3 regions of the Streptomyces sp. NBC_00440 genome follow, and region 1 is predicted to be linked to each of the others. Evidence: predicted binding sites of a transcription regulator. Region 1 holds the regulator's gene; each other region holds the start of a gene.

The links. Region 1 encodes HrcA, which represses chaperone genes, less so after heat shock. Its sites were predicted from a motif close to TTNGCACTCNGNNNNNCNGAGTGCNAA; they were not measured.
Region 2: groES (co-chaperone GroES) is a predicted target of HrcA. The motif match lies at 8,609-8,635, and genes of this name have one in related genera.
Region 3: groL (chaperonin GroEL) is a predicted target of HrcA. The motif match lies at 5,405-5,431, and genes of this name have one in related genera.

The regions. Positions count from the first base shown of each region.
Region 1 is NZ_CP107921.1:2,437,791-2,447,728, forward strand. Features, by position in the region: gene OHB13_RS10855 (ATP-binding protein) at 1-150, opposite strand, end outside; gene OHB13_RS10860 (hypothetical protein) at 303-854, opposite strand; gene OHB13_RS10865 (16S rRNA (uracil(1498)-N(3))-methyltransferase) at 1,020-1,781, opposite strand; gene OHB13_RS10870 (nitronate monooxygenase) at 1,778-2,851, opposite strand; gene dnaJ (molecular chaperone DnaJ) at 3,022-4,158, opposite strand; gene hrcA (heat-inducible transcriptional repressor HrcA) at 4,159-5,169, opposite strand; gene OHB13_RS10885 (MBL fold metallo-hydrolase) at 5,327-6,112, shown strand; gene OHB13_RS10890 (DUF3097 domain-containing protein) at 6,123-6,953, shown strand; gene hemW (radical SAM family heme chaperone HemW) at 7,246-8,448, opposite strand; gene OHB13_RS10900 (SpoIIE family protein phosphatase) at 8,505-9,938, opposite strand, start outside.
Region 2 is NZ_CP107921.1:4,965,189-4,975,126, reverse strand. Features, by position in the region: gene OHB13_RS22530 (DUF2264 domain-containing protein) at 1-357, opposite strand, end outside; gene OHB13_RS22525 (substrate-binding domain-containing protein) at 628-1,752, shown strand; gene OHB13_RS22520 (ABC transporter substrate-binding protein) at 1,911-3,230, shown strand; gene OHB13_RS22515 (carbohydrate ABC transporter permease) at 3,237-4,124, shown strand; gene OHB13_RS22510 (carbohydrate ABC transporter permease) at 4,121-4,978, shown strand; gene OHB13_RS22505 (hydroxyacid dehydrogenase) at 5,264-6,292, shown strand; gene groL (chaperonin GroEL) at 6,405-8,027, opposite strand; gene groES (co-chaperone GroES) at 8,154-8,462, opposite strand; gene OHB13_RS22490 (THUMP-like domain-containing protein) at 8,787-9,938, shown strand, end outside.
Region 3 is NZ_CP107921.1:3,647,346-3,657,283, forward strand. Features, by position in the region: gene OHB13_RS16345 (D-alanyl-D-alanine carboxypeptidase family protein) at 431-1,534, opposite strand; gene OHB13_RS16350 (hypothetical protein) at 2,014-2,841, shown strand; gene OHB13_RS16355 (Uma2 family endonuclease) at 2,898-3,488, shown strand; gene groL (chaperonin GroEL) at 3,628-5,253, opposite strand; gene OHB13_RS16365 (cold-shock protein) at 5,668-5,871, opposite strand; gene OHB13_RS16370 (MoaD/ThiS family protein) at 6,339-6,614, opposite strand; gene thrC (threonine synthase) at 6,701-8,002, opposite strand; SAM riboswitch class I at 8,018-8,145, opposite strand; gene OHB13_RS16380 (glucosyl-3-phosphoglycerate synthase) at 8,302-9,246, shown strand; gene OHB13_RS16385 (APC family permease) at 9,604-9,938, shown strand, end outside.

The DNA.
Region 1 (9,938 bases):
CGAAGTCGCCTCGCTGAGTCTGGCGGCCAGCCGTGACTTGCCGATGCCGCCGGGGCCGGTGAGGGTCACGAGGCGGGTGGCGGCAAGGCGTTCGGCGAGCGCGCCGAGGTCCGGCTCGGGAAGGACGTCCGGTTCGGGAAGGGCAGCCATGGACCCACTCTGACCGGCGACGGGCCGCCGCGCGCGGGCCCGGGGCGAAGATCCGTACACCTAAATCCGTGGATGGGATACCTAAGCGGGATATACCTAGTTGTGGTCTTCCGTTCGGATCAGGCCGGGCTGCCTGCCGGTTCGCGCGTTCGCTACTTGCCCGGGTACTGCGTCACGGTGGCGGTCACCGTGACGGTCGCCGTCGGCTGCGCGCCGCCGCTGTATCCGCCGCTGTATCCGCCCCGGCCCGGTGCGGGGGCGGTGGTGGTGTCGTCCGGGGGCGGGGCCGCGCAGTTGCCCAGCAGCGTGGCCCTGAAGGCCAGTTCCCCGCCGACCGTGCTCGTCAGGCTGCCCCGTACACAGCGTCCGTCGACGGTCCTGGTCACCCTGCCCTTGACAGTGATGTCCTGCTTGTCCTTGGTCCTGCCCTGGCAGTCGACCTGCGCCACGTCGCGCGTGGCGGCGGGCGCGGGCGAGGCACCGGGCGCGGCGTCTGCCGTGCAGGTCAGCCAGTCGACGCCGACGCCGTGGTGCTCCAGGGCGCTGGTGGCGGTGCGGTCGGTGGTGTAGGCGACGGACCCGGTGTTGACCCCGTCGATCGGGTCACAGGCCGCGAGACCCGCAACTGCCGCGCAGACAGCGCCGATCGTCGCGAGAACCGACCGGTACCGTGCGTGCCTCGATACACGTCTCAATGCCCCCATACAGGGCAGGTTCCCACTGAAAGGGGCCGATGTGCAGCCTCTTCGCGCCCACTTCACTCTCGCGGGTGGCGGTGCGTACGCGGTCGGGTGGCTTGGGCGTGGACCGGCGGGGGGTGGAGTGGGGCGGTTGTGGGGTGCGGTGGGGCGGTTGTGGTGCGGGCCTGGTCAGCCCCAGCGTCCTGTCCGGGCCAGCAGCAGCGCTCCCGCGGCCGTCCCCGCCGTGGAGGTACGCAGCACACTGCGCCCCAGCCGGTACACCCCGGCTCCGGCGGCCGTGAACGCCGCGAGCTCCTCCGGCGACACTCCCCCTTCGGGGCCGACGACCAGCACGATGTCGCCCCGCGTGGGGAGTTCGGCCGCTGCCAGTGGCTCGCTGCCGTACTCCTGGTCCTCGTGCAGCACCCCGGCCAGGTCCGCGTCCGCGAGGAGTGCGGCGACCTGCTTGGTGCTCAGCGCATCGGTGATCTCGGGGAAGCGGGTGCGCCGGGACTGCTTGCCCGACTCGCGTGCCGTACTGCGCCACTTGGCCAGGGACTTGGCGCCCCGGTCGCCGCGCCACTGGGTGATACAGCGCGACGCCTGCCACGGCACGATCACATCGACGCCGGTCTCCGTCATGGTCTCGACGGCGACCTCGCCGCGGTCGCCCTTGGGCAGCGCCTGTACGACGGTGATCCTGGGCACGGGCGGCGGATCGTCGGTGCACGCGTCCACCCGGACCTCCAGGCGGTCCTTGCCCTCGGCCGCCAGGACCACACACCGCGCCCAGCGGCCGGCGCCGTCGGTCAGTACGACGTCCTCGCCCGCCCGCAGCCGCTTCACGGACACCGCGTGCCGGCCCTCGGGACCGTCCAGGACGAATCTGCCGCCGGGGGCCGCCGCGTCCAGGCCGTGGGCCGCGTCGACGACGAAGACCGGGGCGGTCATGACGTACCGTCCTCGGCCAACAGCGCGCGGGCCGCGTCCAGTTCGGCCACCAGCACCTCGACCAGCTGACCGGCGGGCAGCTCACGGGCGAGCCGGTGGCCCTGGCCGGCCCAGAGCGCCATGCCCTGGGCGTCGCCCACCCCGGCCGCGGCCTTGCGCAGTCCGGCCGTGAGGTGGTGCACCTGCGGATAGGCGGCGGGGGCATACGGTCCGTGCTCGCGCATGAACCGGTTGACGAGACCGCGCGCCGGGCGCCCGCTGAACGCGCGGGTGAGGTCCGTGCGGACGAAGAGCGGGTTGGTCAGGGCCTGCTTGTGCAGGCTGTTCGCCCCGGACTCCGGGCAGATCAGGAAGGCCGTACCGAGCTGCGCCGCCTCCGCGCCCGCCGCGAGCACCGCCGCGATCTGCGCGCCGCGCATCAGCCCGCCGGCCGCGATGACCGGCAGCTGCACGGTCTCCCGTACCTGCGTGATGAGCGACAGCACGCCGATGCCCGTGCCGTCGTTCTGCGGGTCGTCGCGGTGTGTGCCCTGGTGGCCGCCCGCCTCGATGCCCTGCACACAGACCGCGTCGGCGCCGCACCACTGGGCGGTCTGCGCTTCCTCGGCGGTGGTGACGGTGACGATGGTGAAGGTGTCGACCCGGTCGAAGGCGTCGAGCACATCGCGGGAGGGACAGCCGAAGGTGAAGGAGACCACCGGGACGGGGTCGTCGAGCAGGACGGCGAGTTTGGCCTCGTACCCGTCGTCCGAGCTGCCGTGGACGTCGCCGAGGGGCGTCTCGTACCAGGTCGACTCACCGGCGAGCTGGTGGCTGTAGACCTCGACGGCTGCCGGATCGGGGTGCTCGGACTGCGGCATGAACAGGTTCACACCGAAGGGCAGGGAGGTCAGCCCGCGCAGCTGCTTGATCTCCTCGTACATGCCGTCCGCGGTCTTGTACCCGGCGGCGAGGAACCCGAGACCACCGGCCTCGGAGACGGCTGCGGCGAGCTGCGGGCCTGAAGCACCGCCCGCCATGGGGGCCTGCACGATCGGATATCGGCAGAGATCGGCGAGTACGGAGGACATGACCGCATCGTGCCACGTCCTCCGCACCGCACCGAATCGGTGGCGCGAGTACGCCGGGGGCTACCGCCCGTTGAACGCATCCTTCAGCCGGGAGAACAACCCCTCGTCCCCCGGCCGACTGCATCCCCCGGGGGACGACCCCCGGACCCCCGGCAGAAAGAACAACCCCGCTACCGACCGTTGAACGCATCCTTCAGCCGCGAGAACAACCCCTGCTGCCCCGGCTGGAACTGGCCGGTGGGCCGTTCCTCGCCGCGCAGTTTGGAGAACTCCCGCAGCAGGCGCTCCTGTTCGGCGTCCATCTTTGTCGGGGTGAGCACCTCGACATGCACGATCAGGTCGCCGCGGCCGCCGCCGCGCAGATGCGTGATGCCGCGCTGGTGCATCGGGATCGACTGGCCAGACTGCGTGCCCGGCCGGATGTCGACCTCCTCCAGCGCGTCCAGCGTCTCCAGCGGCACCTTCGTGCCGAGCGCGGCCGCCGTCATCGGGACCGTCACCGTGCAGTGCAGATCGTCGCCGCGCCGCTGGAAGACCGCGTGCGGCAGCTCGTGGATCTCCACGTACAGGTCACCGGCGGGGCCGCCGCCGGGGCCGACCTCGCCCTCGCCCGCGAGCTGGATGCGGGTGCCGTTGTCGACACCGGCCGGGATCTTCACCGTCAGCGTGCGGCGGGAGCGGATGCGCCCGTCGCCCGCGCACTCGGGGCACGGGGTCGGCACGACCGTACCGAAGCCCTGACACTGCGGGCACGGCCGCGAGGTCATGACCTGGCCCAGGAAGGACCGGGTGACCTGCGAGACCTCACCGCGGCCGCGGCACATGTCGCAGGTCTGGGCCGAGGTGCCGGGGGCCGCGCCCTCGCCGCTGCAGGTCGTGCAGACCACAGCGGTGTCGACCTGGATGTCCTTCGTGGTGCCGAAGGCCGACTCGTTGAGGTCGATCTCCAGCCGGATCATCGCGTCCTGGCCGCGCCGCGTACGCGACCTCGGCCCGCGCTGGGACGCCGTACCGAAGAAGGCGTCCATGATGTCCGAGAAGTTGCCGAAGCCGCCCTGGCCGAAGCCGCCGGCTCCGCCGCCGCCCGCCTGCGAGAGCGGGTCGCCCCCGAGGTCGTAGACCTGCTTCTTCTGCGGGTCCGACAACACCTCGTAGGCGGCGTTGATCTCCTTGAAGCGTTCCTGCGTCTTGGGATCGGGGTTGACGTCCGGGTGGAGCTCGCGCGCCAATCGCCGGAATGCCTTCTTGATCTCGTCCTGGGAAGCGTCGCGGCGCACGCCGAGAACGGCGTAATAGTCCGTGGCCACTTACGACTCCGCCAGGATCTGTCCGACGTAACGTGCCACTGCGCGTACCGCTCCCATCGTTCCGGGGTAGTCCATGCGGGTCGGTCCGACCACGCCGAGTTTGGCGACTGCCTCGTCGCCCGAACCGTAGCCGACGGCGACGACCGATGTGGACGTCAGGCCCTCGTGGGCATTCTCATGCCCGATGCGTACGGTCATGCCCGAGTCCTCACCGAGCAGCTTGAGGAGCACGACCTGCTCCTCAAGCGCTTCCAGCACCGGCCTGATGGTCAGTGGGAAGTCATGTCCGAATCGCGTCAGATTGGCGGTTCCGCCGATCATCAGCCGTTCCTCGGTCTCCTCGACCAGCGTTTCCAGCAAGGTCGCGAGCACCGTGGAAACCGTACCCCGGTCCTCCTGCTCGAAGGACTCGGGAAGGTCCTGCACCAATTGTGGTACGTCCGCGAAGCGGCGCCCCACCACCCGGCTGTTGAGCCGGGCACGGAGGTCGGCGAGAGAAGTCTCACCGAACGGCGCCGGACAGTCGATCATGCGCTGCTCGACCCGTCCGGTGTCCGTGATCAGCACGAGCATCAGCCGGGCCGGGGCCAGCGCCAGCAGTTCCACGTGCCGCACCGTGGAACGGGTCAGCGACGGGTACTGCACCACGGCGACCTGCCGGGTGAGCTGGGCGAGGAGCCGCACGGTGCGGCCCACCACGTCGTCGAGGTCGACGGCGCCGTCCATGAAGTTCTGGATGGCGCGCCGCTCGGGCGACGAGAGGGGCTTGACGCCCGCGAGCCGGTCGACGAACAGCCGGTACCCCTTGTCCGTGGGGATGCGGCCCGCGCTCGTGTGCGGCTGGGCGATGAACCCCTCGTCCTCCAGGGCCGCCATGTCGTTGCGGACGGTGGCCGGTGAGACACCGAGCCGGTGCCGCTCGGTGAGCGCCTTGGAGCCGACCGGCTCCTCGGTGCCCACATAGTCCTGGACGATGGCGCGCAACACTTCGAGTCTGCGTTCGCTGAGCACCCGCGCACACCTCCAGCTGTCGATCCGGGCCTTCCTGGCACTCGGAATGTTCGAGTGCCAGCAGCGTCCCAGTGTACGGCGGAGAGGTTCACCGCTGGCAAGGGCGGCCCGTCGCACGATCGCGCCGTTGTCCGCCGACCGGGGATAGCGTCAGGGTATGGACGCCACTGACGCCACTTGGGAAGACTCCACCTGGGAAGACTATGGCTGGGAACGTCTGGCGACGGGGGTGGGCCGGTGCCGTCTCCCCCGCTGGGACGCGACAGCCGGGCTCGTGGCGGGCCGGTACGGTGCGCTGCTCTTCGACACGGGGGCGACGCTGCGCGAGGGCCGGGAGCTCCGGATGCGCGCGGAGGCGGTGCTCGGCCGCCGGGTGACGCACATCGCGCTGAGCCACCCGCACTTCGACCATGTGCTGGGCACCGCCGTGTTCGCGGGTGTCCAGGTCTACGGAGCGGTGGGCACGGAGGCGCTGCTCACCCGGGGCTCGCGCGGCGCCGAGGAGCTGCGCCAGGACGCGGTGCGCCACGGCGTCGCGGCGGCGGAGGCCGCCGAGGCGGTGGCCCATCTGGTCGCTCCGCACCATCAGGTGTCCGGGGAACTGACCCTGGACCTGGGCGGCCTCCGGGTCACCCTGGTGAACTGCGGCCCCGGGCACACCGGCCACGATCTGGCTCTGCTCGTCCCGGGCGGACAGGGAGCCGCCCCCGGGAACGGCGCGGACGGCCGCGACGTCGTCTTCTGCGGCGACCTGGTCGAGGAGTCGGGCGAGCCGCAGGCGGGCCCGGACGCGATGCCCGCCCAGTGGCCCGCGGCGCTGGACCGGCTGCTGGCGCTGGGCGGCGAGGACGCGCTGTACGTACCGGGGCACGGGGCCGTGGTCGACGCCGCGTTCGTCCGCGCTCAACGTGATGTGCTGGCAGCACGCTCCAGGGTGTCGTAGCGTCTGCGGAATGCGCAGCTACAGCCCGGACTTCACGCCGCCGTGGAAGAAGCAGACGCCCGCCCGCGAGGTCGCGGCCGAGCCCGATCTGGTGGTCGAGGAGATCGCCACCGGGTTCTGCGGTGCGGTGATCCGTTGTGAGAAGACGGCCGAGGGGCCGACGGTCACCCTGGAGGACCGCTTCGGCAAGCACCGGGTGTTCCCGATGGGGCCGCGCGCCTTCCTGCTTGAGGGGCGCCCGGTCACTCTCGTACGTCCCACAGCGGCGCAGCAGCGCACCCACCTGACGGCGTCCGGTTCGCTGGCGGTGCCCGGCGCGCGGGCACGGGTCGCGCGGGCCGGGCGGATCTACGTCGAGGGGCGGCACGACGCGGAGCTGGTCGAGCGGGTGTGGGGCGACGACCTGCGGATCGAGGGCGTCGTCGTCGAGTATCTGGGCGGCATCGACGATCTGCCCGCGATCGTCGCGGAGTTCGGCCCGGCGGCGGACGCGCGGCTCGGGGTGCTGGTCGACCATCTGGTCCCGGGCTCGAAGGAGTCCCGTATCGCGGCGGAGGTCTCCAGCGACCACGCACTGGTGGTGGGGCACCCCTACATCGACGTCTGGGAGGCGGTGAAGCCGTCGTCGGTGGGCATCGCGGGGTGGCCGGCCGTACCGCGCGGGCAGGACTGGAAGACGGGTGTGTGCCGGGCGCTGGGCTGGCCGGAGAACACCGGGGCCGCGTGGCAGCGGATCCTGTCGGGGGTGCGCTCCTACCGGGACCTGGAGCCCGCGCTGCTGGGGCGCGTGGAGGAGCTGATCGACTTCGTGACGGCGCCGGAGGATACAAGCGTCGCCTAGGGCCTGTCGTCAAAGTGCCGCCTGCCGCGCGGCGTCTGGCACGCACGCTCGCGGCGTTGCCGAAATGCCCTTTCCCCGACTCCTCGTGGCGACGGATTGCCCCTACCTGCTCGGCGCAGGACATCCCCAGCCCCGCCGAGCGCCGGAATTTCCAGCCCACCGAGCGCCGGAGAATTCAAGCCCCTCCTGGGGGCACCTCCCAGCGGTAGCCGGGAGAGATTGAGGAGCGGGGTCCGGGGCGGAGCCCCGTGCAGGCCGCAGCAACCAGCACCCTGCGCGGCCGGCGGCAGCCTCAGTCCACCAGGTCCCGCACCACCGCATCGGCCAGCAACCGCCCCCGCAGGGTGAGCACCGCCCGCCCCGCCTCATAGGCCACCGCCTCAAGCAGTCCGTCCGCCAGGGCCCGCCGGGACGCGGCCAGGCCCGCCGGGGCCAGGATGGCGAGCGGGCAGCCGTCGCGGAGGCGCAGTTCCAGCAGGATGCGCTCCACCCGGCGGTCCTCGGCGGGCAGGATCTCCCGGCCCGCGCCGGGTGACTTGCCGGCCGCCAGGGCCGCCGCGTACGCGCCGGGGTGCTTCACGTTCCACCAGCGCACGCCGCCGATGTGGCTGTGCGCGCCGGGGCCCGCGCCCCACCAGTCCGCGCCGCGCCAGTACAGCTCGTTGTGCAGGCAGCGGCCCGCGTCGGTGGTGGACCAGTTGGAGACCTCGTACCAGGAGAACCCCGCGTCGGCCAGGACCGAGTCCGCGATCAGATAGCGGTCCGCGTGCTCGTCGTCGTCCGTCATCGGCACCTCGCCGCGCCGGATCCGGCGGGCCAGCTGGGTGCCCTCCTCGACGATGAGCGCGTACGCGGAGATGTGATCGGGTCCGGCGCCGACCGCCGCCGAGAGCGAGGCCCGCCAGTCGTCGTCGGACTCGCCGGGCGTGCCGTAGATCAGGTCCAGATTGACGTGCTCGAAGCCCGCGGCGCGCGCCTCCGCGACGCACGCCTCGGGCCTGCCCGGGGTGTGGGTCCGGTCGAGGATCTTCAGGACGTGCTGCCGCGCGCTCTGCATCCCGAACGAGATCCGGTTGAAGCCTCCGGCCCGCAGCGTCGCCAGATACTCCGGGCCGACGGACTCCGGGTTGGCCTCGGTGGTGATCTCGGCGCCGTCGGCGAGGCCGAACTCGTCCCGGACCGCCGCGAGCATGCGCACCAGGTCCGCCGCGTCGAGCAGGGTCGGCGTGCCGCCGCCGACGAAGACGGTGCTCACCCGGCGCGGGTCGTCGCCGAGCACCTTGCGGGCCAGCCGGATCTCCTCGGTGAGGGTCGACGCGTAGTTGTCCTGCGAGGCCAGCACACCGCCCGAGCCGCGCAGCTCGGTCGCGGTGTAGGTGTTGAAGTCGCAGTACCCGCAGCGCGTCGCGCAGTAGGGCACGTGCAGATAGAACCCGAGCGGCCGCTCACCCGCGCCCTCCAGGGCATGACCGGGCAGCGCCCCGTCATCGGGCATGGGCTCACCATCGGGCAGTACGGAAGGCATGCCCCCATTGTCCCCCGGTCCGGGGACTACTCCGCCCGCAGCACCAGGAGCGCCATGTCATCGTCCAGCGGCTCCACGCCGAACGCGTAGACCGCCTGCTTGATCCGCTCGGCGACGCCCTGCGCGGTCAGGCCCGTACAGCCCGCCAACTCGGCCGAGAGACCGTCGCCGTCGTCGAACATGCGCGGGCCGGCCCGCCGCTCGGTGACGCCGTCGGTGACGCAGAGCAGTGTGTCGCCGGGCACCAGGTCGAACGTCTCGCTCTCGTACGCGACCCCCTCGATCACGCCGAGCAGCATCTGGGGCGCGGCGGCGGCCCGTACGGCGCCGTCGGGGCTCAGCAGCAGCGGCAGCGGGTGGCCCGCGCTGGCCAGGGTGCACCGGACTCCCGCGCCGTCGGGCAGCGGCACCAGCTCGCCGTAGAGCAGCGAGAGGAACCGGGACTGGGGGTCCTCGTGCAGTTCCTGGCCGCCGGCCATCGCGACCATCCGGGCGGCCGCCTCGGCGGTCTCCATCGCGTCGTCGAGCAGCAGCTTGTTGAGCCGGTCGAGCACCTCGGAGACCTGGTAGCCCTCGCGGGCGAGCAGCCGCAGCCAGGGGCGGGCGAGTCCGGTGACGACGGCCGCCTCCGGGCCGCTGCCCTGGACGTCGCCGAGTGCGAAGCACCAGCGGCCGCCCGCGCTGTCGCCGGGGAAGACGTCGTAGAAGTCGCCGCCCGCGACGCCCTCGCCGCGCGGCTCGTAGACGAGGGCGCTGTCCATGCCGGGGATCTCGGCGACGCTGCTGGGCAGCAGGCCGCGCTGGAGGACCCTGCTGATGGTGGCCTGCCGGGTGTACTGGCGCGCGGCGCCGATCGCCAGCGCGACCCGGCGTGCGAAGTCACCCACCAGGGCGGTGACTTCCTCGTGGGCTCGCCGCCCGGCGGCCCGGCCGAGCAGCAGGGTGCCCAGCGGGCGGCCCGCCGCGAGCAGCCGGTAGCCGAGCACCGTGCCGTCGGCGCCCGCTCTGCCGTCGGCGCCCGCCGTCCCGTCGGCGAAGGGCCACTCCAGGGCCACGGCGCCGCCCCGCGCGGACTCGGGCAGGTGCGGCGGCTCCTTCTCCAGTACGGCCCGCAGCTCGTCGACCCGGCTCTCGTGGGCGTGCCAGACCCGCGACAGCCTCGGTCTGCGTCCCGGGCCGCCGGCCTCCGGGTCCAGCCAGACGGCGCACCAGTCGCCGAGCCGGGGCACCAGGAGCTGCGCGGCCAGTGCGGCGATCATGTCCTCGTCGAACTGCCCGGCGAGGAGTTCGGATGCCTCGGCGAGGAAGCTGAGCGCGCCGCTGCTGCTCCACTCCCGCTCCGCGCCCTGTCTGTGCCGGGGCGCGGGGGCCAGGATCTCGGCGGCGCGCAGCCCGCGGCGCAGGCGGCGGTCGCCGCCTGCGGCGGGCTGCGGGTCGCCCCCGTCGAGCGGCAGCCGGGT
Region 2 (9,938 bases), 2.5 Mb from region 1:
GCCCGGGCCCGCCTCCTCCGCACTGGGCGACGTGCCCGCCGTGAGGCCCTCGGCATAACGCGGGAGGAAGCCGTGCGGATCATCGCCCTCCGCACCGGCGACCCGGAAGGCGGCAAGGAGCCAGGTGCGGGCGTACCCTTCAAGGCCGTCGGAGCGCGGGCCCGACCAACTGGGCCGGTAGCCGGGGAGATTGATCAGACCATGACGGGGCGAGGCGTAGGGCCGCACGGCCAGCAGCAGTTCATCGGCCGCACCCTCCCATGTGGCACGGTTCCAGCCGGTGTACGGGCTGAGCCGGCTGGTCGGGACGGGCCGGCCCGGTGGACTGGTCCGGCTCGACAGGTTCGGGCTCAGCATGATGCTCCCTGGAGGCGGACTTCGTCGTCGCCCGGCATCTTGAACCCACGAATGATCGAACGTCAATGCATGAGTGACGAATGATCGAAACTCCCATCGTTCGATCAAATTGCACTAGGGTCTGGCCGTGGCGGCCGGCCCTGCCGAGCCGGCCGCCACACATCCGTCCATCACACATCCATCCATCACGCATCCGCCCACCACACAGCCGTCCACCACACAGCGACCCACCAGACAGCCACCCACCAGACCGCGAGGGGGACCAGCGCCGTGCGCGAGAGTGCCGACGAACGCCATGACCGATTGCTTGAGTTCGTACGGGAGCAGGGATCGGCCCGCGTCTCCGATCTCGCGGCGCAGCTCGGCGTCTCCCCCGTCACGGTCCGGCGGGACGTCGAGACACTGGCGGAACGCGGGCTGCTCGACCGGGTGCACGGCTCGGTCTCCTGGCCGCGGTCCGCGGCAGCCACGGCCGGAACAGCGGCACCGCCCGGAGGCAGCGGCCTGGTCCTCGGGCTGCTGGTCCCCTCGGCGACGTACTACTTCGCCGAAGTGATCAGAGGTGCCCACGACGCGGCCGCACAGGCCGGCGCACGGCTGATCCTGCGGATCTCCGACTACCGCCCCAAGGAGGACAAGGCCCGCGCCGAGGGCCTGCTCGCGGCGGGCGCCGAGGGCCTGCTGATCGCGCCGGGCTGGCAGGCCGCGGGCGACCGGGCGGCGTACGGCGACTGGATGTCGGAGCTGCCCGTACCCGCCGTACTCCTGGAACGGCAGCCCGCACTGGGCAGCCCCCTAGACGACATGGACCGGGTCTGTTCCGACCACCGGCACGGGGTGCTGCTGGCCGTGCGCCATCTGATCCGCCTCGGTCACGGCGCACCGTTGCTCGTCGCTCGCACGGACAGCCCGACCGCGCTCGCGGTACGGACCGGCTACGACGAGGCACTGGGCGCGCTGGGCCTGGAACAGCCGCGCCCCGTGATCGATTCGGTCCCGGCCGAACTCGACCGGAGCCGCTTCGAGGAGGCCGTACGGGCCGTGCAGTCCGCGGTGGCCACCGGGGGCGTGACGGCGGCCCTGGTTCACAACGACGTGGATGCCATCCATCTGGTGCAGCGCCTGGCCGAGCTGGGCGTACGCGTGCCGGAGGACCTGGCCCTGGTCGCCTACGACGACGAGGTGGCCGCCCTGGCGGACACTCCGCTCACCGCGGTGGCTCCGCCGAAACGCCAGGTCGGACTGCACGGGACCCGGATGCTGGTCGAGCGGCTGGGCACGGGACCGCGCAGCCGGACAGCGGAACGCCAGGAGCAGGAGGAGCCAGGCCGGCATCTGGCGCTGCTGCCCAGGCTGCACGTACGGATTTCCTGCGGGGCCGCCGCACCTCGGTAGAGGCGCCGCCGCACCCCGTGAAGGTGCCGACTCCCGTCCGGATTCGATAACACTCTGATCTTTTTTCGATCATTCAATCTTTCGCTCTTGACTTCGGTCATTGCGGGGCCAAGGATCACGGCCAACGTCAATGTCGCCGCTAGCTCAGGAGTCTCGCTGTGAGCCGCAGTTGGAGCAGAACGACCCTTTCCATAGCCGGCGCCGCCACTGCCCTGGCCGTCCTCACGGCCTGCGGCAGCAGCGGCGACGACTCCGCGAAGGGCACGGACGGCAAGCCTGTGACCATCACGTTCTGGGGCTGGGCCAAGGGCTCCAAGGAGACCGTGGACGCGTTCAACGCCTCGCACAAGAACATCCACGTGAAGTACGAGGAGATCCCGTCCGGCAATGCCGGCGGCTACGCCAAGATCTCCAACGCGGTCAAGGCGGGCAACGCCCCCGACCTGGTCTCCATCGAGTACCCCCAGCTGCCGGAGTACGTCAGCCAGGGCGCGCTCCAGGACATCAGCAAGTACATGACCGACGACGTCAAGAAGAAGTTCCTGCCGCAGGCCGTTGAGCAGACCACGCTGGGCGGCAAGAACTGGGCTGTCCCGTTCGACGCGTCGCCGCAGGCCTTTTACTACCGGAAGGACCTGTTCAGCAAGTACGGGATCGCGGTACCCAAGACCTGGGACGACTTCCGCAAGGCCGCGGAGAAGGTCAAGAAGGCCGACAAGAAGGCCCGCATCGGCACCTTCTTCCCTGATGACCCGACCACGTTCGAGGCGATGGCCTGGCAGGCCGGCGCCCAGTGGTTCAAGGCGGACGGGGACACCTGGAAGGTCAACACCACGGACTCCGCCACCAACAAGGTCGCCGGCTACTGGCAGGGGCTGATCAAGGACGACCTGATCCGCTCGCAGGCCTCCTTCAGCCCGGAGTGGACCAACTCCCTCAAGAACGGCGGCACCATCGGGTACCTCGGCGCCGCCTGGGGTGCCGGAGTCCTGAAGTCCACGCTGCCCGAGCAGAAGGGCAAGTGGGCCATCGCCCCGATGCCGACCTGGGACGGGCAGGCCGCCAGCGGCATGCTCGGTGGCTCCACCTGGGCCGTGACCAAGGACAGCAAGCACGCCGACGCGGCAGTCGAGTTCGCCAAGTGGATGTCGACCACACAGGACGGCATCAAGGCCCGTATCTCTTCGGGCACTTCGAGCGCCTATCCGGCCGCGACCGAGCTGCTGCCCGCCGCGAAGAAGGCCTTCGACGCCTCGTACTACGGCGGCCAGGACATCTACCAGCTGTTCGGCACCGCAGCAGCCTCGATCAAGCCGGGCTGGACCTGGGGCCCGGCGACCGGCACCACGAACACCGCGATCAAGGACCAGTTCGGCAAGGTCGCCAGCGGTGGCGCCACGGTCAGCGGGTCGGTCAAGGCCGGCCATGACGCGACCGTCCAGGAACTGAAGAAGCGCGGCCTGAAGGTCGAGGGCTGACCGGTTATGAAGGCCCGCACCCGCGCCGCCGTGATCCTGCTGACCCCGTTCTACGTCCTGTTCACCGCTGTGATGCTGGTGCCGATCGGATACGCGGTCTGGCTCAGCCTCTTCACCGAGAAGCAGTCGGGACTGGGGTTCGGCGGCTCCGAGTCCGTGTTCTCGGGTCTCGACAACTACGCGGCGGCGCTGGGTGACCGGGCTTTCCGTGAGGGCTTCGGCGTACTGCTCGGATACTGCGTCATCTACATCCCCCTGATGGTCTGCGGCGCCCTCGCACTCGCACTGCTGCTGGACTCCGCGCTGGCCCGCGCCAAACGCTTCTTCCAGCTCGCGCTCTTCCTGCCGCACGCCGTTCCCGGCATCATCGCGGCGCTGATCTGGGTCTACCTCTACACACCGGGGCTGAGCCCGGTGGTCTCCGCGATGCACTCGGGCGGCATCGGCTTCGACTTCTTCTCCTCGTCGGGCGCTCTCCCCTCCGTCGTCAACATCGCGCTGTGGGAGTGGCTCGGCTACAACATGGTGATCTTCTACGCCGCCCTGCAGGCCATCGACCGCTCGGTTCTCGAAGCGGCCACGGTGGACGGCGCCGGGGGCTGGCGCACAGCCGTCAGCATCAAGCTCCCGCTGATCCGTGCTTCCGTGGTGATGGTCGCGCTCTTCACCATCATCGGTTCGCTCCAGCTGTTCACCGAGCCGCTGATCCTCAACAGCGGCGCCGGGTCCGCCGTCTCCTCCACCTGGACACCGAACATGTACGCGTACACCGCCGCCTTCTCCCGCAACGACTACGGGCTCGCGGCGTCCGCCTCCGTGCTCCTGGCTCTCACCGCCGCACTGCTGTCGTTCCTCGTCACCCGCTTCACCGGCCGTAAGGGGAAGAACGCATGAGCCCCCGCCCGGCACCGAAGAACCGCTGGCTCTCGAAGACCGCGGTCAACGGCGCGCTGGTCCTCGCCGTCGTCTACATGCTCTTCCCCCTCATCTGGCTGGTCACCGCCTCCACCAAGGACACCGGCGGGCTGCTCTCCGGCAACGCCTTCTCGTTCAAGGGCTTCAACCTCGGCCAGAACATCTCCGACCTGGCCTCCTACGGTGGCGGCGTGTACTTCCGCTGGTACGGGAACAGCCTGCTGTACGCGGGTGTGGGTGCCGTCCTCTGCTCACTTATCTGCGTCGCCGCCGGGTACGCCTTCGACAAGTACGAGTTCCGGGGCAAGGAGAAGCTCTTCGGGCTCGTCCTGCTCGGCGTGCTGGTGCCCACCACCGCACTCGCGCTGCCGATGTATCTGCTGGCCAGCAAGATCGGCATCGTCAACACCTACTGGTCGGTGCTGATCCCGGTCCTGGTCAACCCCTTCGGCGTCTACCTCGCCAGGGTCTTCAGCGCCGGCTACATCCCGAATGAGGCGCTGGAGGCAGCCCGTATCGACGGGGCCGGTGAGCTGCGGACCTTCTGGTCCATCGGTATGCCCATGATGATGCCGGGGTTCGTGACGATCTTCCTCTTCCAGTTCACGGCGATCTGGAACAACTTCTTCCTCCCCCTGGTCATGCTCTCGGACCGCGATCTCTTCCCCTTGAGCCTCGGCCTGTACTCGTGGAACACCAACACCCATGGCGAGCCGAGCTTCTATCCGCTCGTGGTCACCGGCTCCCTCCTCGCCGTCATCCCCCTGATCGTCGCCTTCGTCTCGCTCCAGCGGCACTGGAAGGCCGGTCTGACCGCCGGAAGCGTCAAATGACCACCGCCGAACGGCCACCGCCCATCACGGTCCGGTCCCGACCGGTTCGGGCCGACGCGGACGAGGCCAAGCAGGACCAGGCCACCGCACGCCAAGCCGACGCAGACCAGGCCACCCCAGACCAAGCCACCCCAGACCAAGCCATCCCAGACCCAGCCACGTCAAACCAAGCCGACTCCGACCCGGCCGACACAGACCATGCCACCGCACACCAGGCCGGCACAGACCGGGCCGACTCCTACCGGGCTGCGCCCGAAGCAACCGAGAAGGAGCACTGGAACCACCATGCACCACGCCACTGACAATCGGCCGGGCGTCCTGCTTGCGATGGCTCCGGGCATCGTGGAGCGCCTCTTCGCCGAGCGCCATCACGTCCGGCTCACCACCCTGGCGCGTACGGACAGCCGACTCGTCGCTCACGACCTGGCGAGACCCACGGCCGAGGTCGCCGCGGCTCTCGCCGGGGCTGAAGTCCTCTTCACCTGCTGGGGCGCGACCCCGCTCACCCCCCGGATCCTGGACTCCGCACCCCGGTTGCGCGCCGTCGTCCACGCGGCCGGCTCGGTCAAGCACCACATCACCGAGGCATGCTGGGAGCGCGGCATCACCGTCGCTTCGGCCGCCGCGGCCAATGCGCTGCCCGTGGCCGAGTACACCCTCGCCACGATCCTGCTCGCCAACAAGCGTGTCCTGCAGTCCGCCTACCGGTACCGCGCGATGCGCGGCGACCACGACTGGCGGGACGAGCTGGACGGCGCGGGCAACTACCGGCGCACCGTCGGCATCATCGGCGCCTCCCGGATCGGCCGACGGGTGATCGAACTGCTGCGCCCCTTCGATCTGCGGGTCCTGCTGTACGACCCGTACGTCGATACGGCAGAAGCCGCCGCGCTCGGTGTGGAGCCGGTGCCGCTGGACGAACTGTGCGCCCACAGCGACATCGTCAGCGTGCACGCCCCGCAGCTTCCCGCCACCCGGCACATGATCGGGGCCCGCCAGCTGGCCGCGATGCCGGACGGGGCGACGCTGATCAACACGGCCCGCGGTTCGCTGATCGACGAGGACGCGCTGGTTCCGGAACTGGTGGGCGGGCGGCTGCACGCGGTGCTCGATGTGACGGAGCCTGAGACCCCGTACGCGGAGTCACCGCTCTACGACCTGCCGAACGTTCTGCTGACCCCGCACATCGCCGGGTCGCTCGGCGGCGAGCTGCACCGGATGGCGGACCAGGCTCTGGACGAGCTCGAACGGTACACGTCGGGGCAGGAGTTCGCGGATCCCGTGCTTCCGTCGGACCTGACGCACTCGGCCTGACCGGACCCGGTCACGGCCCCCGGCTCCCGGCTCCCGCCCCCCGTAAACACCGAGGCCCGGCACCCCTTCCAAGTGAAGGGGTGCCGGGCCTCAGGCGTGCGTCGTGTCAGCCTCAGTGCGAGTGGCCGTGGCCGTGGCCCGCCTCGGGCTCCTCCTCCGCCGGCTTCTCGACGACCAGGGTCTCGGTCGTGAGCAGCAGCGAAGCGATGGACGCGGCGTTCTCCAGCGCGGAGCGGGTGACCTTGACCGGGTCGATGACGCCGGCCTTCACCAGGTCGCCGTACTCGCCGGTCGCGGCGTTGAAGCCGTTGCCCTTGTCGAGCTCGGCGACCTTCGAGGTGATGACGTAGCCCTCGAGGCCGGCGTTCTCGGCGATCCAGCGCAGCGGCTCGACAGCGGCACGGCGGACGACCGCGACACCCGTGGCCTCGTCGCCGGTCTTGCCCAGGTTGCCTTCGAGCACCTTGACGGCGTGCACCAGAGCGGAGCCACCACCGGAGACGATGCCCTCCTCGACCGCGGCGCGGGTCGCGGAGATGGCGTCCTCCAGACGGTGCTTCTTCTCCTTGAGCTCCACCTCGGTGGCGGCACCGACGCGGATCACACACACGCCGCCGGCCAGCTTCGCAAGGCGCTCCTGGAGCTTCTCGCGGTCCCAGTCGGAGTCCGTGGACTCGATCTCGGCCTTGATCTGGTTGACGCGGCCCTGGACCTCGTCGGACTTGCCACCGCCGTCGACGATGACGGTGTCGTCCTTGGTGATGGTGACGCGGCGGGCGGTGCCCAGCACGTCGAGACCGGCCTGGTCGAGCTTGAGTCCGACCTCCTCGGCGATGACCGTGGCACCGGTGAGGGTGGCCATGTCGCCGAGCATCGCCTTGCGGCGGTCGCCGAAGCCGGGGGCCTTGACCGCGACCGCGTTGAAGGTGCCGCGGATCTTGTTCACGACCAGGGTCGACAGGGCCTCGCCCTCGACGTCCTCGGCGATGATCAACAGCGGCTTGGAGCCACCCGCCTGGATGACCTTCTCAAGGAGCGGCAGCAGGTCCTGGATCGAACCGATCTTGCCCTGGTGGATCAGGATGTACGGGTCGTCGAGGACGGCCTCCATGCGCTCCTGGTCGGTCACCATGTACGGCGAGAGGTAACCCTTGTCGAAGGCCATGCCCTCGGTGAAGTCCAGGTCCAGACCGAAGGTGTTGGACTCCTCGACGGTGATGACACCGTCCTTGCCGACCTTGTCCATCGCCTCGGCGATGAGCTCGCCGACCTGCTTGTCCTGCGCGGAGAGACCGGCGACAGCGGCGATGTCGGACTTGTCATCGATCGGGCGGGCGGTCGCGAGGAGCTCCTCGGACACAGCCTTGACCGCGGCGTCGATGCCCTTCTTCAGGGAGGCGGGGGAAGCGCCGGCGGCGACGTTGCGCAGACCCTCGCGGACCAGCGCCTGGGCCAGCACGGTGGCGGTGGTGGTGCCGTCACCCGCGATGTCGTTGGTCTTGGTCGCCACCTCCTTCACCAGCTGCGCGCCGAGGTTCTCGTACGGGTCGTCGAGCTCGACCTCGCGGGCGATCGTGACACCGTCGTTGGTGATGGTGGGAGCGCCGAACTTCTTGTCGATGACGACGTTGCGGCCCTTGGGGCCGATCGTCACCTTGACCGTGTCGGCAAGCTTGTTGACGCCGCGCTCAAGGGCGCGACGGGCGTCCTCGTCGAACTTCAGGATCTTCGCCATGGAGCTGATTCAGTCCTCTCAAAAACGAACTGCGCCCCCAGTGCCCGTCACTCATTGTGCGAACACACGTGTGCGAACACAGAAGATGCGGGGCCAGGGGCGCAGATCAAGAAATACGTCGGTGAATTACTTCTCGACGATCGCGAGAACGTCGCGAGCCGAGAGGACGAGGTACTCCTCGCCGTTGTACTTCACCTCGGTGCCGCCGTACTTGCTGTACAGCACGACATCGCCGGCCTTGACGTCAAGCGGAAGACGCTCGCCGTTCTCGAAGCGGCCCGGGCCCACGGCCAGGACGACGCCCTCCTGGGGCTTCTCCTTGGCGGTGTCCGGAATGACCAGGCCGGAGGCCGTGGTCTGCTCGGCGTCGAGCGGCTGGACCACAATGCGGTCCTCGAGCGGCTTAATGGCAACCTTGGAGCTGGTTGTCGACACGATCCGGTCTCCCCCTTCGGAGATCTCACGGGGTGAACTGTCTGAGTGGCGACCGGTTGGATCCGTCGTCGCGGGTGCCGGACCGGCCCGTCGCCATATTTGGCACTCTCCCGTGGGGAGTGCCAGAACTGAGACTAGGACGGCAGTTAGCACTCGGTCAAGCGGAGTGCCAATCTGCCGGGCCATGTCGCCTTCCTCCCGCGCCTCCCCGCGTATCCGCCCCTCCCCGCCGCGTACCCGCCCCTCCCCCTCCGGGACGGACTGACGGACACAGTCGAAACCCGCAAGGGGGAGCGCTCGCAGCCGATCACCCACAATGGACGGGTGACCGATCTCGACGCCTTCACCGCACTGTTCACCGATGAGGGCGCCGCCCTGCTCGCATCCCTGCGGGAGTACGACCCCGCACAGGAACTGGCCGTCGCCACCCGGTTGCGCCGCTCGTATCCCACCGAACTGGTATCCGCCGCCCTCGCCCAGGCTCGGCTGCGGCAGCGAGCGGTGCCGAAATTCGGCGCGGACGACGCGTACCGGATGTTCTTCACACCCAACGGCGTCGAGCAGTCCACCCGTAAATCCGTCGCTGATCACCGCGCCCGCCGCTTCGCCGAGCTGGGGGTACGCAGCGTCGCCGACCTGTGCTGCGGCGTCGGCGGGGACGCCCTGGCGCTCGCCCGCGCCGGGATCTCCGTACTGGCGGTCGACCGCGATCCGCTGACAGCCGAAGTCGTACGGGCCAACGCCGGCGCCCTCGGGCTGAGCAGCCTGATCGAGGTGCGGTGCGCGGATGTGGCGGAGGTCTGCACGGACCCGTACGACGCGGTCTTCGTCGACCCGGCACGGCGTGGCGGTCGCGGTCGGATCTTCAACCCCGAGGCGTACTCACCGCCGCTGTCCTGGGCTACCGGTGCGGTGGCCGACCGCCCGGAGTCCGGCCCGTCACCCCGGGGAGCAGCGGGAGCAGCGGGAGCAGCGGGAGCCATCAAGATCGCTCCGGGTATCCCGCACGAGATGATCCCCGGCAGCGCCGAGGCCGAGTGGATCTCCGACGGCGGTGACGTCAAGGAAGCGGTGCTCTGGTTCGGCACGGATCCGGGGCTGCGCCGCGCCACACTGCTCCCTTCCGGGGCCACCCTCACGGGCCGCGGACTCCCCGACCCCGCGGTCCGCACACTGGGCCGGTATCTGTACGAACCGGACGGCGCCGTCATCCGCGCCCATCTCGTCGCCGAGGTCGCCGAGGAACTCGGCGGCGGGCTGATCGACGAGACCATCGCCTACGTCACGGCGGACGAGCTGCGCCCCACCCCGTATGCGACGGCCTACGAGATCACGGACGAACTCCCCTTCGGCCTGAAAAAGCTGAAGGCCCTGCTGCGCGAGCGGGAAGTCGGCAACCTCACCGTCAAGAAGCGCGGCTCGGCAGTCGAACCGGAAGAGGTACGACGCAGGGTCAAGCCGCAGGGGCCGAACGCG
Region 3 (9,938 bases), 1.2 Mb from region 1:
GCCGAGATCGGCGCGGCCGGAGAAGCAGCAGTCGAGTACGACGATCACGGACGCGGCACGGCACGGCAGGAGGTGAGCGTCGTGGGCGCCCGCACCGATGAGCAGCACCCGGACGCCGAGCCCGGACAGCGCGGTCACGGTTGTACGCCGACGCCGTCAGGCTCTCCACTGGTGTCGTCGGAGGAGGCGGCAGCCGAGGCGTTCAGTGCCTTGGCCGCATCCGCCACCGCGTCCCCCTCGGCCCGGTCGCACACTCGCTTCAACAGTAGCGACGCAACTCCCCACGCACACAACGGTTTCGCCAGAAGACTGAAGGCCCAGAAGGCCCCCGCTCGCCCGCCGTGGGGACGGGGCAGGGGCCTTCGGGTGCCGCACGCGGAATGACGCGGTACGCGTTCAATGCCGGGGGCACTGTCCGATCAGGGTCGAATCAGTGGGCGAAGCCCCAGTCGAGCATCTTGGCGGCGTCGTCGAAGCGGGCCTTGTCGGTGTCTTCCCTGAGGATCGCGCCGACCAGCGTGCGGTTGTCCCGCTTGGCGGCGAAGACGACGCAGTAGCCGTCCTCCGGGCCGCTTCCGGTCTTGACGCCCAGGGCACCGTCGTACGTACCCAGCAGCTCGTTGGTGGTGTTCCAGGTGTAGTACCGGGTGTGGCCGTTGGCCGCCGGGGCCTCGGTCTTGAACTGCTTTTCGTTCACGATGTCGGCGAACACCGGCTGCAGCATCGCGCGCTGGCCGAGCTTGGCCAGATCGCGGGCGGTGCTGTGGTTGTTGCCGTGCGAGATGCCGTCGAAGGTGTCGAAGTGCGTGCCGGTCAGGCCCAGCTGCTGTGCTTCGGCGTTCATCTGGCTCACGAAGTCCGCGATCCGCGCGTCCTGGGTGGCGCCGGAACCGAAGTTGTCGGCCAGGGCCATCGCCGCGTCGTCACCGGACGGGACCAGCATGGCGTGCATCAGCTGCTCGACGGTCAGCGTGTCACCGGTCTGGAGGTCGGCCGTGCTGCCACCCGCCTTCTGCACGTAGTCCCGGTACGCCTGCTTCACCGTGATCCGGTGGTTCAGCCACTCCGGGTGCTTGAGCACCACCAGGGCGGTCATGATCTTCGTGGTGCTGGCCATCGGGACGCTCTCGTCGGCCTTGGCCCCGGCCCACATCTCCCGCTCCTGGCTGCCGTCGCGGGCATCCAGCAGGAAAGCGTGATCGGCGCTGATCTGCGGACCGGCCTGATCCTTGGCGACCTGAGCGACCCGAGCGTCCTGAGCGACCTGGGCGTCCTGGGCGGCGGTCTTGACCTTGACGGCGTGCTGCGCCGTCCGGGCCGTCCGGGACTGCTGCTGCGCATGCTGGTCCTGGCCGGCCGGGGTGGTGGCCTCGCTGCCCTGCGCGCCGTTGTCGTCGGCGGAGTGCGTGGCACCGGGGGTGGCCGCCTCGGCGAGGCCGCCGGCGGTGAGAGGCAGAGCGACCCCGACCAGTGCGGCCGTCGCGATGCGAACCCCCGTGCGGTGTATCCGGTTGGGGCGGGCGTGGGAACCCATGGAGGTCCCTCCTTCCTTCCGGCGCAGGCACGCCGGTCTGTAGCGGTAACGCGTTTCGTAGCGACCTACCTGTGTGATGCCGACGACCGCCGATCCGCCCACGTCCGGGTGTGGAGATGTTGCGCAGGAGACTGGTGGGACCAGTGACCCCACGAGCGGGGTCATGGAGGGTTCCGTTCCGCGCAGCGCGGCCCCGGGGCTCAAGTCCCGCGCCCCGAGCACTCTTAACAGTGATCGGGTGGAGGGTCTGATATCCCACCCAACCACCCTCCCCGCGCGTCCTGTTGACTTTTCGTGACCGACTTGCCACGGGCAGTTGCCAGGCTCTAGCGTGCTCACAGAACGTGAACGGCCCCGGTCGGTGCGCCAACACCGGCTCCGGGGCCTGACCATCCAGATCGATAAGCATCGGAGTTCGATCCATGGCTGACAGCCACCTTAATCCTGCCCTGTACCCGACACACGGGGCCCCTCACCCGATGGCCAATCCGGGGTACGGAAAGCGCTCCGCTCCCGGTCAACGCCCGCATTCCGCAACAGATTTCACCCTGTTGCCGCCGCGCGAAGCGGCCATCGCCGCGTACATCGACCGGCTGCCGGACGGGGCCGACATCTCGGTGAAGACGCTGGCCAAGGTCCTTCCGTACGGGCAGTGCGCCCTGCGCACCGCGCTCAACGCCCTTCAGCGCGCCGGGCATCTGCGCCGGGGCAGCGAGCACCTGATCGGGTCGGACAGCGCCCGCTGGGTGACCCGTACGTGGTTCTCCCGCACCGCCCGCGACGACGCCTGGTGGGCCGCCTTCACCACCGGAGGCGTACCGGAGGACGCACCTCCACCACAACGGCCCACCCGCTCAAGGGCGTTCATCCTGCTGGCCGCCCTCGGCCGCACCGCGCCCTCACTGAGCCTGTCGGCGGCGGACTGTGCCGCGCTGGAGCCCCTCGCCGCCACGTGGTTCGACCGTGGCGCCACCGAACCCGAGATGCTGCACGCCCTGACCGCCGGACTGCCCACCCCCGTACACCGCGCGTCCGCGCTCGTCCGCAGGCGGCTCACCGACAAGCTCCCGCCCGAGCGCCCGCCCCGCCCGGCGCCATGCGTCGCCCGCCCAGCGCTGCGGATCCTGGAGTGCGGCAAGTGCGGGGCCCCCGGGCGCCCGGAAGCCCTGCCCGGCGGTGAGTGCGCGGAGTGCCGGGGCAGGCCCGTACGCCGCCCCGCACCGCTCACCCCGGCCCAGGTCCACACCCGGGCGGCACAGGCCCGCGCGGCGGCAGCGACCCGACAGCCCGAAAGGACCCGCACATGACCGTTCAGCTCACTCGGCCCCCGAGCAGGGCACGATGTAGGGGAGGAGGCGACGCCATGACCCCCAGCACCGCTGATCACGCCCAGGACCACGCCCAGATGTCCGTAGAGGACTTCGAGGAACTCGCCCGCCACGCTCCCGAGACAGTGGCACTGGAATTCATCAATGGAAAGCTTGGGGTCAAGCCCGTGCCGGACGGCGACCACGGAGAAATCATCATGTGGCTGCTGCGCCAGTGCATCCAGCAGCGACCTGAACTGGGCCTGTACCCGGAGCAAGGAGTCAAGGTCGAGTCCTATCGGCAAGGCCGAGCCCGACTTGACGGCGCACTGGCCCCCACCGGCCACTTCTCGGGGCAAGGAGAGTGGGCGCACCCCGGAGGCATCCTCATGGCCGTGGAAGTCACCTCGCACGACTCCGACACCGACCTCCGCGACCGCGTGGAGAAGCGCGACGGCTGCGCGGCCTCAGGCATCCCGGTCTACCTGCTCGTCGACCGGGACACGGAGAAGCTCGTCGTCTACAGCGAGCCGGAGCGGGGCGAATACCTGACCCGCACATCCCACGCCTACGGCGCCACGGTCACGCTTCCCACGCCCGTCTCGATCATGCTGGAGACCGGGAAGCTCAAGGACTACGCCCACTGACGACGCCCCCAGGAGAACGCCCGAGGGCGGTACCCCTCCGAGAAGGGGTACCGCCCTCGGTCCGTACTCGCTCGCCGTACTGCTTCTTACGGCTCGCGTGCTACTGCTGGAGCAGCCGATCCTCGCTGAGAGCCGAGGATCAGAAGTCCATGTCACCGCCGGGCATGCCGCCCGGGGCGCCGCCGGGGGCGGCCTTCTCCGGCTTGTCGGCGATGACGGCCTCGGTGGTGAGGAACAGCGCGGCGATCGACGCGGCGTTCTGCAGCGCGGAGCGCGTGACCTTCGCCGGGTCGATGATGCCCTCGGCGATCATGTCGACGTACTCGCCGGTCGCAGCGTTCAGGCCGTGGCCGACCGTCAGGTTGCGGACCTTCTCGACGACGACTCCGCCTTCGAGACCACCGTTGACGGCGATCTGCTTCAGCGGGGCCTCAAGCGCGAGCTTGACGGCGTTGGCGCCGGTCGCCTCGTCGCCTTCGAGCTCAAGCTTCTCGAACACCGCGGAAGCCTGGAGCAGGGCCACGCCACCACCGGCGACGATGCCCTCCTCGACGGCCGCCTTCGCGTTGCGAACGGCGTCCTCGATGCGGTGCTTGCGCTCCTTGAGCTCGACCTCGGTCGCGGCACCGGCCTTGATGACGGCCACGCCGCCGGCCAGCTTCGCGAGGCGCTCCTGGAGCTTCTCGCGGTCGTAGTCCGAGTCGGAGTTCTCGATCTCGGCGCGGATCTGGTTGACGCGACCCTGGACCTGGTCGCTGTCACCGGCACCGTCGACGATCGTGGTCTCGTCCTTGGTGATGACGACCTTGCGGGCGCGGCCGAGCAGGTCGAGACCGGCGCTCTCCAGCTTGAGGCCGACCTCCTCGGAGATGACCGTGCCACCGGTGAGGATGGCGATGTCACCGAGCATGGCCTTGCGGCGGTCGCCGAAGCCCGGAGCCTTGACGGCGACGGACTTGAAGGTGCCGCGGATCTTGTTGACGACCAGGGTCGACAGCGCCTCGCCCTCGACGTCCTCCGCGATGATCAGCAGCGCCTTGCCGGACTGCATGACCTTCTCCAGCAGCGGAAGGAGGTCCTTCACGTTGCCGATCTTGGAGTTGACGATCAGGATGTACGGGTCGTCGAGCGACGCCTCCATACGCTCCATGTCGGTGGCGAAGTACGCCGAGATGTAGCCCTTGTCGAAGCGCATGCCCTCGGTGAGCTCAAGCTCAAGACCGAAGGTCTGCGACTCCTCGACGGTGATGACGCCTTCCTTGCCGACCTTGTCCATCGCCTCGGCGATGAGCTCGCCGATCTGGGTGTCAGCGGCGGAGATGGAGGCGGTCGAAGCGATCTGCTCCTTCGTCTCCACGTCCTTGGCCTGCTCCAGCAGAGCGGCGGAGACGGCCTCGACGGCCTTCTCGATGCCACGCTTCAGGGCCATCGGGTTGGCACCGGCGGCGACGTTGCGGAGGCCCTCACGAACCAGCGCCTGCGCGAGGACGGTCGCGGTCGTCGTGCCGTCACCGGCGACGTCGTCCGTCTTCTTGGCGACCTCCTTGACCAGCTCGGCGCCGATCTTCTCGTACGGGTCCTCAAGCTCGATCTCCTTGGCGATGGAAACACCATCGTTGGTGATCGTGGGGGCGCCCCACTTCTTCTCAAGGACGACGTTGCGGCCCTTGGGGCCGAGGGTGACCTTGACGGCGTCGGCGAGCTGGTTCATCCCGCGCTCGAGACCGCGCCGTGCCTCCTCGTCGAACGCGATGATCTTGGCCATGTGAAGTGGTCCTCCCAGGACTGGGGGTCCCCCCGGACGAAGTCCGGGGGTGGGCGGAAGCGTCAGACCTGGCGGCGCCCGCGACGGACGGCCTGCTTGCCCGGTGGTTCCTTGCCCCACCCGGCCCGCGGGCCTCGCCAACCCGGTCTTTCTGTCACTCTCACTGGGAGAGTGCTAACGCCAATGATTAGCACTCGACCCCTGTGAGTGCAAGCGCCTTCGAAGAAGGCCCAGCCAGGGGCGGTGGTCGGAGCGGGGGCACCTCCCGGACGAAGTCCGGGGGTAGGGAGGGCAAGCGCCTTCGGTCGATACCGGCCGTACGCGCGGGCGGTCGCGGACGCACGAGAGGCCCGCGCCCCTGTGTGGGGTGCGGGCCTCTCGGCGTGAGTGGGTGGGTGGCCGATCGCGCCGAGATCAGACGGCGAGTTTGACCATGTCCGCCTGCGGACCCTTCTGGCCCTGCGAGATCTCGAACTCAACTCGCTGACCTTCTTCAAGGGTGCGGTAGCCGTCCATCTGAATCGCGCTGTAGTGGACGAAAACATCCGCACCACCGTCGACCGCGATGAAGCCGTACCCCTTCTCCGCGTTGAACCACTTGACGGTGCCCTGAGCCATGCCTAACTCCCCTATTACTGGCCCTTGCACAGAGCCCGCACTTCGCGGGATCCGGGTCAGACCTTGCGCCGGAACGCGTCGACCGCGGCTGAATGTATCTGCCCAACTGCCCTCTGCAACAGGTCAATCGGACGAGAATTCTGAGCGCGGCTGAACGCCCCATTGGGCGGATTTCCGGGGATCCCCGGGCAAGTCGGGCCGGGCAAAGGGCACTTACGACGCAAAGAGCTCGAACACATTGCCCACACATTGACGCGTGCTCAGCTGCTCGCGGCACGGGCGATCAAGAAGGATCAAGGGGGCTGCCCCAACTCTACCGTGTTCAATCATGCTGAATTGCCCCCTCCGCTTTGTACGCGGAGAGGGCAACGGGTCCAGCAGACGGCAGGGCGGACAGCAGGGCGACGGCAGGGCCCCGAGTGCCGGGGAGCGCCGGGGGGCCGCGCCGCGGCGTCTCAGGGGCTTGCTCAGCCGCCGGCGACGGCCGGGATGATGGAGACGCCCGCGCCGTCCGGCGTCGCCGTCTCCAGGCCCTGCTCGAAGCGCACGTCGTCGTCGTTCACGTACACGTTCACGAAGCGGCGCAGCTTGCCCTGGTCGTCCAGGACGCGGGCCGCGATGCCGGTGTGGTTCTTCTCCAGGTCGGCGATGACCTCGGAGAGGGTGCCGCCGTCGGCGGCGACCTCGGCCTGGCCGCCCGTGTAGGTGCGGAGGATGGTGGGGATGCGGACCTTGACGCTCATGCGGATTGCCTTCCAGGAGTCCGGGGCGGGACGAGTCGGACGGAACGGGCGGTGGGGGCGGAGAGCCTGCGTACGGAGAGCCCGGGTCAGGCGCCCGTGGCCAGACCGGCCTCGCGGAACGCGTCCAGGGTCGGACGGATCGTCGCGGTCGGGCCGGACGTCGGGGCGACCGCGTCCAGGGTCTTGAGGCCGTCACCCGTGTTCAGTACGACGGTGGTGAGCGACGGGTCGAGCAGACCGGCCTCGATGAGCTTCTTCGTCACGCCGACGGTCACACCGCCCGCGGTCTCCGCGAAGATGCCCTCGGTACGGGCCAGCAGCTTGATCGCGTCGACGATCTGCGCGTCGTTGACGTCCTCGACGGCGCCGCCGGTGCGGCGGGCGATGTCCAGGACGTACGGACCGTCCGCCGGGTTGCCGATGGCCAGCGACTTGGCGATCGTGTCCGGCTTCTGCGGCCGTACGACGTCGTGGCCGGCCTTGAACGCGGTGGAGACCGGCGAGCAGCCCTCGGCCTGCGCGCCGAAGATCTTGTACGGCTTGTCCTCGACGAGGCCGAGCTTGATCAGCTCCTGGAGACCCTTGTCGATCTTCGTGAGCTGGGAGCCCGATGCGATCGGGATGACGATCTGGTCGGGCAGCTGCCAGCCGAGCTGCTCACAGATCTCGTACGCCAGGGTCTTGGAGCCCTCGCCGTAGTACGGGCGGAGGTTGACGTTGACGAAGCCCCAGCCCTCACCGATCGGGTCGCCGATGAGCTCGGAGCAGAAGCGGTTGACGTCGTCGTAGTTGCCCTCGATGCCGACCAGTTCGCCGCCGTAGACCGCGGCCATCACGACCTTGCCCTGCTCCAGGTCGTGCGGGATGAACACGCAGGAGCGGAAGCCGGCGCGGGCTGCGGCGGCGCCGACGGCACCGGCCAGGTTCCCCGTGGAGGAGCAGGAGAGCGTGGTGAAGCCGAAGGCGCGGGCGGCCTCGACGGCGATGGCGACGACACGGTCCTTGAAGGAGTGCGTCGGATTGCCGGAGTCGTCCTTGATGTGCAGAGCGCCGGTGACACCCAGCTCACGGGCGAGGTTGTCGGCCTTGACCAGCTTGGTGAAGCCCGGGTTCAGGTTGGGCTGGTCGGCCACACCGGCGGGGACGGGCAGCAGCGGGGCGTAGCGCCAGATGTTGTTCGGGCCGGCCTCGATGCGCTTCTTCAGCTCGTCGGGGGAGCCGCTCGGCAGGTCGTACGCCACTTCGAGCGGCCCGAAACAGGACGCGCAGGCGAAGAGGGGGCCGAGCGGGAAACGCTCTCCGCACTCGCGGCACGAGAGGGCGGCGGCGGGGCCGAGATCGACGGCCCCGGTGGAGTCATTGGTGCTGGTGACGGTCTGCACAGCCATGGTGGCGAGGTCCTCTCCTCATCTTCCTCGCGACGTACTTCGCCGCAAGACGGAATTGGCACCTTCCCCACCATGACCTCGCGGTCGGCGGGAGGGTTGCCGGGACTTCTACGGGCCGTTCCCTCAGTCCCTCTGGATGAGCGCTTATGACGCGGGCCTTGAGGCCCGGCGTGTTTGTCCGCACGTGCTGACCCCGGCATCCCGTGGCCATTTGCGTTGTTCAAGACTGTAACCGAAGGCAGTGACAGTTGAGATAGTCGTCCGAACCGCGAGATGGCTCACAGTCAAGGAGACGCGCCGTGCTGGAAGAGGTGGACCGCTGGCTGGCCAGGCGTTCCTGGTCGGCAGCCGACCGTCCGCTGGACCGGCTGATTGCGGCCAAACGCGGCACGAAGGTGAGTGTCGTCCTGCCCGCGCTCAACGAGGAGGCGACGGTCGGGGCGATCGTCGCGACCATCAGGCGGGAGCTGATGGACGCCCTGCCGGTGCCGCTCGTGGACGAGCTGGTGGTCATCGACTCCGGCTCCACCGACCGTACGGCCGGGGCCGCCGCTGCCGCCGGGGCGCGGGTGGTGCACCGGGACGAGATCCTGCCGCGGATTCCGGCCCTGCCCGGCAAGGGCGAGGTGCTGTGGCGTTCACTCCTGGTGACCGGCGGCGACATCGTCTGCTTCGTGGACGCGGACCTGCGGGAGTTCTCGGCGGACTTCGTGTCGGGGATCGTCGGGCCACTGCTGACCGAGCCCGATGTGCAGTTCGTGAAGGCCATGTACGACCGGCCGCTCGGCGAGGCCGCAGGTCAGGGCGGTCGGGTGACCGAGCTGGTGGCGCGGCCGCTGCTGAACCTGCACTGGCCGCAGCTGGCCGGTTTCGTCCAGCCGCTGGGCGGCGAGTACGCGGTACGGCGCTCGCTGCTCGAACAGCTGCCCTTCCCGGTCGGTTACGGAGTGGAGCTGGGCCTGCTGGTCGACGCGCTCCACACGGTGGGGCTCGACGCGCTGGCGCAGGTCGACGTGGGCTCGCGCAAACACCGCCACCAGGACGGGCTCGCGCTGGGACGGATGGCGGCGGCGATCTACCGCACGGCGCAGCTGCGGCTGTCGCGGGGGCAGCTGGTGCGGCCGGCGCTGACGCAGTTCGAGCGGGGGGTGGAGGGGTTCGTGCCGCGGACGTACGCGGTGGACACCGAGGAGCGGCCCCCGATGCGGAGCGTCGGGGAGTACACGGCCCGCCGGGCGGCCTGACCGCTGCCGCGTGACTCGTGACCCGTGACCCGTGGCCGACGGCTGTCCATGGAAAGGTTTTGGCCATCGTTGGCACGAGAATCCGAACCTTCCATCGAGCCGCGATATCCGTGCAGCCACCGCACTCAGAGCAGTAATGAGCACTGCGATGCCGTAAACAAACAACGGATTTCGTTGCGGTGACGCATTAACGAACCCTTGACGGGAATCGTCGTCGGGAGTTGTATTCGGTCACCGGAGCGGCGTGGACGTCGTCGCGGTCCGCCCCGCATGTGCGGCACTCTTCATCGAACTTCATCGAAGGTGCCTGCCCCTCATGCCGCCAGCCTCATGCCGCCAGCACCGATGGGACAACGGATGACCCCTACGCCCGACACGAACGTTGCCGCGCCCCCAGGGAAGCCGGAAGCCGACACCCGTGCCGCGAAGGCAGGGGAAGCCCCCACGCTCACCCGGTCCATCGGCGTGGTGGGAGGGACGCTGCTGACGCTCTCCTGTCTGACCCCGGCATCGTCGCTCTTCGTGATCGTGCCGGACTCGTTCGCCACCCTGGGCACCGGAACGGCCCTGACCATCGCCATCGCGGGTCTGCTCTGTATCGGTGTCGCGTTCACCTACTCGGAGCTGGGCACGCTCATACCGAGCTCCGGTGGCGAGTACGCCATGGTCGGCACCCTCATGGGGCGGCTCGC